DNA from 3 places in the Cellvibrio polysaccharolyticus genome. Region 2 is predicted to be linked to each of the others. Evidence: predicted binding sites of a transcription regulator. Region 2 holds the regulator's gene; each other region holds the start of a gene.
The links. Region 2 encodes sigma-54, which starts transcription at its own class of promoters, with help from an activator protein. Its sites were predicted from a motif close to TGGCACANNNNTTGCNNT; they were not measured.
Positions count from the first base shown of each region.

Region 1: the regulator sigma-54 is predicted to act here: its motif matches at 1,389-1,406, upstream of C4F51_RS02420 (PEP-CTERM sorting domain-containing protein).
Region 3: the regulator sigma-54 is predicted to act here: its motif matches at 1,439-1,456, upstream of atzF (allophanate hydrolase).

Region 1 covers NZ_PRDL01000001.1:516,205-519,487, reverse strand. Annotated here, with positions in the region: gene C4F51_RS02425 (fibronectin type III domain-containing protein) at 166-1,224, shown strand; gene C4F51_RS02420 (PEP-CTERM sorting domain-containing protein) at 1,483-2,232, shown strand; gene xrt (exosortase) at 2,363-3,283, shown strand, end outside.
Region 2 covers NZ_PRDL01000001.1:1,498,580-1,501,862, forward strand. Annotated here, with positions in the region: gene rapZ (RNase adapter RapZ) at 1-159, opposite strand, end outside; gene ptsN (PTS IIA-like nitrogen regulatory protein PtsN) at 291-737, opposite strand; gene hpf (ribosome hibernation-promoting factor, HPF/YfiA family) at 740-1,030, opposite strand; gene C4F51_RS06415 (RNA polymerase factor sigma-54) at 1,160-2,749, opposite strand; gene lptB (LPS export ABC transporter ATP-binding protein) at 2,905-3,283, opposite strand, start outside.
Region 3 covers NZ_PRDL01000001.1:3,510,131-3,513,413, reverse strand. Annotated here, with positions in the region: gene atzF (allophanate hydrolase) at 1-1,393, opposite strand, end outside; gene C4F51_RS14845 (alpha/beta hydrolase) at 1,706-2,794, opposite strand; gene C4F51_RS14840 (cupin domain-containing carboxymuconolactone decarboxylase family protein) at 2,827-3,283, opposite strand, start outside.

The DNA of each region.
Region 1 (3,283 bases), 980 kb from region 2:
GACGCTTAAATTTTTTTTGGTATTTTAAAACCCCGCCAAGTTTGCCATCATGAGACTTTGGATGACACGCTACATGCATCGCCATTAGCGGGCCGACCTGGAGGGGTTCAAGCAATTTTTTGCCTCCCTGCTCATCCTGCATCTTTTCACTATTTGGATGGCAGCATGAGCCGTAACATTTGTCGATTTTTTTGCCAGCAGTCGCTGCTGGTAATGAGCTTGCTTACAGTAGCCTGTGGTGGTGGCGGCAGCGACTCGGGTTCAGACTCTCGTCCGGTAACCACCGGCTCATCGTCATCAGCAACCTCAATTGCTCCGACACCTTCCAGCGCTCAACAAGCTTCGTCTATCCCGTCGCCAAACGGTACCGCCACTCCAGCCAATTTACACAGCAATGAAATATCGGCGACCAGCGTGAGCCTGGCGTGGGATGCGGTGTCGATGGGCACTCAGGCAGTTCAGTATCGCATTACCCGCAACGGCAAAATCATTGCTACTACAGAGTCTCCCACCTATAACGATAATGGACTGGAACCCGGCCAACAATATCTCTACCGGGTACAGAGTGGCACCACCAGTTGGTCAGCTTACACAGGAGCGCTGGCAATTCGTACCGCGCCTGCAGGCACAGCGGCTAACTCCAGCAGCTCGGCATCGGGAAGACCTGGCGAACTTCCTTACGACAACCAGCCCCCATCAATCCCCTCCGGCTTCCAGGCCACCAACGTTAAAGACACACGTATTGATCTGGTATGGCAAGCAGCACGCGATAACGTCGGGGTCAGTGTTTATGAGATTCATCGTAATGGCGACCTGGTAGCCACCATCAGTGGCCGGGTGCTGACCTATCTGGATCAGAACCTCTCGCCCAACACCCGCTATACCTACACTCTTCGTGCTCGCGACGGCGCTGGTAACGTCTCCGGTTTTAGTCTGCCGCTGGATGCCCAAACTATCGGGACCCTGAGTACGACCGGTGTAAAATTGACATGGCAACACCCGCAACAACGCGAAAACGGCCGCTATCTGGAGCTGAATGAAATTCGGGGTTATGAATTGCGTTATCGCCCCGACAGCCTGAGCGCTTACAAAGTGGTGGCCATCCCTGGAAATACCACCACCGCCTATACTTCAGCGTCCTGGTCCCCCCATTGGGATTTTGAGATTGCCGTTTATGACAACAAAGGCTTGTATAGCGAATTTGTCGCGCTCAGACCTCAATAGCAAAAGCAACGCGGTGCCTGACTCGCAGCCAGGCACCGCGCCTGCTTCAATCCTCACTCAAGCATTTGATTTACATCAAGAGGGGTGTTGGTTTTTTTTACACCCCACCAAAAAAACCTGCCAACAATTCTTATAACTCATTGAAAAAAATGGATTTTTTTAGTTGGCACAATAACTGCTTTGTATTATCCGTTAGTGATCAGGTCCCGAAGACCAAACTTCACATCCCCTCATTTTATTTACACGGAAGATAACGCGATGAAAGCATTTATGAAAACGCTGTTGGCTGGAGGAGCATTGCTCGCTGCAGCTTCCACTACCCAGGCTGCTGTTATCAGCATTAATGTATTTGATGACGCTGCCGCGGCTGAAGCCCTTTTTCTCAGCAAATTGAACCATCATGTAACGGAAGATTTTGAAAATCTGCCACTGCATGGTTTTGCCCAGTCACACTCTAACGACCAATTGGCCTGGGTTGATACTGCAACCACCTTTCAAACCAGCGTTGGCGACTTTACTCTGGTAACTCCTGGCGGCACCAATGCCGGTGACACCGAGCGATCTACAGAATTGAAAATTGAAGACTCTTCTACGGGCGAAGAAGGCCGTGAAGTAGCATCAGGAAACTGGCTCGATAGCAACGATGCCAAGAAAGTGCAGTGGAACATCTCCATCGGTGGCGCACCGTTCAATGCCATCGGCTTTTATCTGGCTGATGCCAACGACCAGGGCGCTCGCCTGATCCTGAAGTTGACCGACGGCAGCGAAGTTGATGCTACTTATCAACTGACCAGTGCCCTGCCAAACGGCAATATCAAGTACATTACTCTTACCAGCGATGTAAGCATCTCCAGCGCCAGCCTGATTTTTGATACAGGTTATGCCGCTCGTGATGGCTGGGGCATTGATAACGTGACCGTTGGCCAAGTACCGGAACCAGGCACTTTGTTGCTGCTCGGTTTGGGTCTGCTGGGTCTCGGTGCTGCACGTCGTCGCATGCGCTCCTGATTACTGACCAGGCAAGACACGAAAAGGCCGGCGCAAGCTGGCCTTTTTTATATTGACTGTAATGGCTCCGCTGTTAAAGCGACTGTCCATCAGCTACTATCCAGGATCGGTAACAGCTCCGGTTTGACGCATGGAAGTTCGCACCCCACCCCACATTCCCCGGAAATTTTCCGGTCTTTCCCGATGGCTGCCTTTATTGCTGGTCACAGCCTTTGTTATTCTTTTTTTCACTACCTGGACAAGTCTTTTTGAACGCTGGACTCGCTGGGACGAAGGGCTTTCCCATGGCCTGTTGATTATCGCCGCATTCTTTTATTTCTTTTATAACAGCCTGCCCTGGCAAACGTACAAAGACCCCATCGCTCTTCGGCTGAGCCTCTTGATCCTTCTCGTGATTTTTTCTGTCACTCAAGCGCTTGCCTGGCATCTGAATATCTTCATTATTGAACAACTTGCCATCCTGCCGCTGCTATTTCTTTTTTATGCCTCGATCTACGGTCTGAAAACTGCCTGGCAGCAACGACTGGTATTTGCTCTGCTCATTTTTGCCATCCCGGTTTGGGATCAACTCAATGATTTGCTACTGTCGATGAGCAGTAACGTGGTGGGCTGGATGGTCAAGGCGATCGGCATGCCTGCACTTATTGAAGGCAATAGTATTTTTATTCCCTACGGGCATATTCTTATTGCCGATGGCTGCTCAGGCATTCGTTATTTCGTTATCGCCCTCGCCCTGGGTTACATCATCAGCCTGTTAAATCACTACAACATCAAGCGCATGCTGATGACACTGCTGGTTGCAGCATCAATCGGTTTATTCGCCAACTGGATTCGAATATTTATTTTGATTCTGGTAGGTCACGAAACAAAAATGCAAAGCCCGCTGATGGCAGACCATGAATATTTTGGCTGGATATTATTCGGCTGCCTGTGTTTACCTGCCATCTACTTTGCCCCGGTTGTGCGCCAACCGCAAAGATCACCCATCAGCCTGCAATTACCCTCGTTGCTCTCCATTATTGCAGGCATCATCCTGCTGGCATCCGGCCCT
Region 2 (3,283 bases):
GCGCTGCTCATTATTTTGATGGGCCTGAATCTGGGCAATCAAGGGTGGCAGCAGGCTGATCGGTAAATTGTCTATGCAATTAAAGCCAACATCTTCCAGCACGTGCAAGGCAGTACTTTTTCCTGAACCTGACAGTCCGCTGACGATGACGAGATGCATAGTAAAATCCTGCTCGGCGTATTAAGGAAAGATCCGCTGAAATCCTGAAACGGCTCCGGTTATCCAGGGCGTGGCTCAGGATGAATAAAAAAAACGTTCAGGGCAAGCGGCAAATTCCGGTGCCGGTTAAATTATGAAACAGCCGCCTGAAAGAGAGCCTGATCACTGTCCGCCTGGCGCAAGGAATCACGAAAACCCGCGTCATTAAGCGAACGAGCCAGAGAGGATAGGGTATCAAGGTGTTCTGCATTAGCATTTTCCGGTACCAGCATAGCGAATAAAATATCCACTTTCTGGCCGTCAATTGCATCAAACTCAATAGGTTGTTTCAGAGTAATCAGGGCGCCTATCGCTTTACTGCCGCATTCCATGCGGCAATGCGGTAAGGCTATCCCGAAACCGATGCCGGTAGATCCCAGGCGTTCCCTGGCTATCAGCCGACGAAAAACTTCATCGGCATTAATAGAGGGTACGGCGCGTGCAATGGTATTGGCGAGAATTTCCAGGGTGCGTTTCTTGCTAACACCTTCAATAGCACACAGGGTGCGATCGGGCGTAATCAGTTCCGGGATTGTCATGGTTAACGATGGCTACGTAATTTTTCTTTGTGTTTAATCAGTTGGCGATCCAGTTTGTCCGCCAGTTTATCAATGGCCGCATACATATCCGCTTCTACGGCATCAGCAAATAAATCCTTACCGCTGACGTGCACCGTGGCTTCCGCTTTTTGATCGAGGTGATCAACCCCAAGGATGACATGCACAGAAGTAATTTTGTCGTGGTGGTTATCCAGCTTTTCCAGTTTGGTTTCTACGTACTGCTTAAGGGCTTCAGTGACTTCCAGGTGATGGCCATTAATCGTAATCTGCATGGATACTTCCTCTTTGTTGGCGATATCAATGGATTTTTCAATCCGTCTTTTTATCTGATTATTTACTCTTTTATTGGTTCGCATTGAACTTCAAATTTGAGAATAAATAACGTTTCCTGATCGGTGCGATTACATCAACGATTTCCGCTCGTTGGACGGCGGGATGTTTAACGACTCCCGGTATTTTGCAATAGTGCGACGGGCTACCTGAATTCCCTGCTCGGCCAGCAGGTCGGTGATTTTACTGTCGCTCAATGGTTTTTTCGCATTTTCGGCGCTGATCAGTTTTTTAATCAGTGCACGAATCGCGGTTGAAGAACACTCGCCACCACCTTCAGTGCTCACATGGCTGGAGAAAAAATACTTCAGCTCAAAAATGCCTTGCGGCGTGTGCATGAATTTTTGTGTGGTTACGCGTGAAATAGTGGACTCATGCATCTGCACAATTTCTGCGATGTCGTGCAGCACCAGCGGCTTCATGGCCTCGGCGCCGTATTCAAGAAAGCCGCGTTGTTTTTCAACAATACAGCTGGCAACTTTCAGCAGGGTTTCGTTGCGGCTCTGCAGGCTTTTTAAAAACCAGCGCGCCTCCTGAAGGTTGTCTTTCAAAAAAGTGTTGTCGCTACTGGAATCGGCGCGCTTGACCATAGAGGCATAGTTGGCGTTGATTCGCAGGCGAGGTGCGATATCCGGGTTCAGCTCGACGATCCAGCGGCCATCGCGTTTTTCAACAAACACGTCCGGTACTACATATTCGGTATCGCCACTGGCAATAATGTCACCAGGGCGGGGGTTCAACCCCTGGATGAGCAAAACTGCCTGGCCCAGTTCATTTTCCTTGAGCCGGGTTTTGCGCATCAGCTGGCGATAGTCGCGGCTGCCAAGCAGCGGCAAATAATTTTTGCAGATGGTTTTGGCGGCTTCGAGGAAGGGCGTATCCGTCGGGAATTGTTGCAGTTGCACCAGCAGGCATTCGGCAAGGTTCTGGCTGCAAACGCCGCAAGGGTCAAATTGTTGCAGGCGATGTTGAACGGCGACCACTTCGTCCAGTTCCAGCTCTTCCAGTTCGGCAGCCAGGCCTTCAAAAATATCGTCCAGAGAAACCGACAGCATGCCGCCAGGTTCAACGGCGTCGATAATGGCCAGCGCAATCAGATAATCGCGATCGGAAAATGGCGTGAGGTTCAGTTGCCACATCAGGTGGTCGTAGATGGAATCGACCGCAGCCCGACGGCTTTCGAAGTCGTTGTCATCATTTTCAAAGTTGCTGCTACCGGAGCTGGATGTCTGGTAAACGTCATCCCAGCTGGTATCTACCGGCAAGTCGGTAGGGATGGATTCATTCCATTCGCCCACGACATCACTTTCGGAAAAGCCATCGCTTTCATTGAAGCTGTCAGTTTCCCGGAAGTCACTGTCGTGATCAGAGAAGTTTTCGCTGCTGTCAGACGAAGAAGAGTGGGCATCACTCAGCGGGCGGTCACCCGGCAGGTCAGCGGCTATTTCAGCCTGGCGTGTGTAATCAAGGTCGTCTTTTTCGGCGGATTCAGGAGGGTTGTCGAAGCTGTCTTCCATCTCCAGCATCGGGTTGGAGTCGAGGGCTTCCTGTATCTCCTGTTGCAGATCCAGTGTGGAGAGCTGCAGCAGGCGAATGGCCTGTTGCAGCTGCGGAGTCATGGTCAGTTGTTGACCGAGCTTTAACTGGAGAGATTGCTTCATCGTTTAAAAAGCTGATCCTGCTTAGACGAGAACAGTGGTCGATGAAGTAGAGTTTAGACAGCCTTGATCTCGCAAGCAACAAGGCTAAGCAATGTTTGTGCCTTGTTGTGTGTTATTTGCAAAAGTCAAGGCCCTGGCGTCAAATAAATCTTCAATCAAAGGCGGAAATTCTCGCCCAGATACACCTCACGCACTTTGTTATTGGCCAAAACTGTCTCGGCAGTGCCTTCGGCGATAATGTGACCTTCACTGACGATATAGGCCGTTTCGCAGATATCGAGGGTTTCGCGCACATTGTGATCGGTAATCAATACCCCGATACCGCGATCTTTCAGGTGTCTTACGATTTGCTTGATGTCATTGACCGAGATGGGGTCAACCCCGGCAAAAGGTTCATCCAGCAAAATAAAGCGGGGCTCTGTGGCCAGGGCGCGGGCAATTTCCACCCGGCGGCGTTCGCCACCTGACAGTGCCATGCCGAGACTGTCCCGAATGTGAGTGATGTGAAATTCCTGCAGCAATGAGTCCAGTTTG
Region 3 (3,283 bases), 2.0 Mb from region 2:
GAATTTTTGAGTTTGCAGTCGCTGGCACGAAGGCTTTTTGTGTGGCGCCGAGTGGCAATTGCAGTTGTTGCAACCACTGCTGTCCAAAAGCGATCAGGGCGTCGTCTTGCCAGGCATCGGCGATCAGGGTGATACCGGCTGGCAGGCCATCAGCACGAAACGCACCGGGTAGTGAAAGCGCAGAGAGATCTGCCAGGTTAACAAAATTGGTCCACAGGCCGAGTTGGCTATTTACCCCTACCGGATCAGCAAGCACTGCTTCTGTGGTGGGCAAACGCGGTGCGGTGGGTACTACCAGAGCGTCCACACCGGTTATGATTTGCTGAATCTCGCGTGCCAGTTGGGCGCGACGGTATTCATCCTGCCAGGCATCAGTTGCGGTAAAGCCTTTGGCATTTTCAATAATGCTGCGCACCACCGGGTGTACATCATCGCGGTGATCGGCAAAAAAGTCTTTGGTAGCGGCATCACGCTCGGCAACAAAAGAGCGTTCGTACAACATGCGCGCCAGCGTTTGCATGGGGGTAAAGTCCAGCTCAACCAGCTCTGCACCCAGCTTGTGTAAATCATTCAGGTGTTGTTGCCACGCGGCTTCTGCCTGGCTATCGCCATACCATTCGGTAATGGAAGGAATGCCCAAACGCGGTGTTGCGGCAAAAGCAGTGGCCGGTTTTGCGGCGCGACTAAAGGCATCATTCACATCGAATTGTTGCAACACACCGGCGACGGTCGCGGCGTCATCCAGGGTGAGCGCAAATACCGAAACACAATCCAGGCTGCGGCAGGCGGGCACTACACCTTTGGTACTGAAACGACCTTTAGTCGGCTTCAAACCGATAATATTGTTAAAACCGGCGGGCACCCGGCCAGAACCGGCGGTGTCAGTACCCAAACTGAAAGGCACCAACCCGCGTGCAACCGTAACTGCCGAACCGGAGCTGGAACCACCGGAAATATAAGCCGGGTTAAAACTGTTAGGCACCGCGCCGTAGGGCGAGCGGGTGCCATTTAAGCCGGTTGCGAATTGGTCGAGATTGGTTTTTGCCAGTACAACCGCACCGGCACGACGCAACAAGGCCACGGCAGTGGCATCTTCATGCGGTGTGTAGGAAAACGCGGGGCAAGCCGCAGTGGTGGCAAAACCTGCGACATCAATATTGTCTTTAACCACAAACGGAACACCCGCCAGTGGCATTGTTTCGCCAGCGGCTGCGCGTCTTTCAATGTCAGTAATTTGTGTATTCAGTTGGTCGTCAGAAGCAATTGCAATCCAGCAAGGATCATGCGGATTCAATTGGTTGCGCAATGCGGTTAACGCCTCACGCGGTGTCAGTGTCTGGTTACGGTAGGCGCTCAGCCAATCGTTAATGGTCCATCCTGTTACATCGGTCATAGCATCTGCTCGTGAAAAAATACCGTCTTGTATTCAAGATGGTATTCAGCAGAAACCGTGCCAGCCGTGATTAATCGACAATGGAATGATTAAAGTAGTTGTATTTAAAGGGTTTTTTCATAATTCAGGAATGAAAAAAGCGCAGCCATCTTGTACTTTTTTTAATACAAGTTTTTATTGTGCGCGTTGAGTGTGCGAGCGAATGCCGCGAATGGATTTTTCTGGTGCAAGTTTTTTACATCGCGATAGGTTCGGTTAATGCGTTGCTGGCAGCAGGTGAGCGGCTTTTATAAGGCGCGATTACTCGATAGCTTAATTGAGATGATGTTGTTCAAGCCAGCTTGAGAGCAGTCCGGCGATGGTTTGATTATTCAAATCAGAAAAAGGGAAGTGGGTATTTCCATAAACGCCCTTTTCAGGCAAGTGCACCACACTGGCGTTACCGCCATGTCGGTTAATGGTGTCTGCCCAGAGTTGTGCCATTTTCAATCGTACCCGCCAATTGTCCTGCCCCGGGTTATCACTCACTTGCACGGGAATATTGTCGCCGTAATAAATGATAATGGGCATTTGGGTGAGTTTTTTAAACTGTTCCAGGGTTACCGGTGTGGCGGTTAGCGTACCTGTCAGGCTTGGCATTGCTTCCGGTAATTCATTCTCAGGAAAAACAAAACCACTGCCCGGCTCATAAGAAACAATAGCTTTAACATTGTCCGATTTTATTGCCGTCCACCAACCGGGGCCACCGCCCTGGGAATGGGTAACCAATATGGATTCCCCGGCACGCTTGACTACTTCTGCCATGGCATCACTGATCAGTTGTTCATCATAAGCACCGGTGTTGGGTGTCATTTGCCGAAAATATTGGTTCAAGGCTTGTGGCGTTTGTGGAAATTGCACACCTTCAAAGAAATCCGGGTAAGCCCCCAATCGGAACATATTGAACCAGGCTTGATCCTGGGTTGCGGGTGTTATTTCTGCTGAAACAGTAGATTGCCCGGCCTGACCCCGGCGGGGTTGATCAACAACATACACAGGAAAGCGGTGACGCAAAAAAATATCCTGAAACCCTTCTCTGCCATCCGGTGTGGTGCTCCATGTTTTTGCCGACTGGCCCGCACCATGCAAAAACACCAGTGGATGAGGGCGTGCATTGACGGGAATTTGATAAAAGACCGACGCATGATCACCGTGCAAGGTCTGCCCTGCCGGGTTAAATAACTGCTCGCCATTAAATTGCCCTTCACTTTGGATAACCTTGCCACCCGCCGCAAAATGACCTTGTTCTGCAAGCGTTAATACCGCCGATTGTTGCGGGTTAACTGTACAGGCTGAAATCAATGCAAGGAGACCCATCGGGATCAGAGTTTTTTTACTTTTTGAAATAAATGGCTGATTCATGATTACTTCCTTTGGCTTGAGACGGCTTCCCGTTATTTGAGTTGCTGCAACACATTTTGTGCGTTGCGCGACACCGCAGGATCAACGTCTTTCTCCAGGGTTGTTATTATTTTTTGCATTTGGGTTTTATCCACACCCAGGTTTCTGGTGATTCTCAGGTGAGACGTCAGTTGGGCATTAACATCGCCAAGCGCCGCCAGCGTACTGACAACAACCAGTTCACGCTCCAGATAAGCCAAATTATCGCGGCTAAATAAATAACCAAATAAATGCGCTTTTAATGCGTGATCTATAGTGGGCGAAAAATTATCAAATAGCGGCTGCGAACGTTCTGCCAGGGGCGTTTTATTCAGATAAGCGAGCGTTTCACTGCCTAACTGATAATAGTTGGTATTTTCTGGCAAGTTGGTCGGCATTGCTCCCGGTATGTCCTTGATGCCCTGTTTCTCACGTTCCTCCAGCAGGCTTTTAAAGGTAAGCATTCCGTTC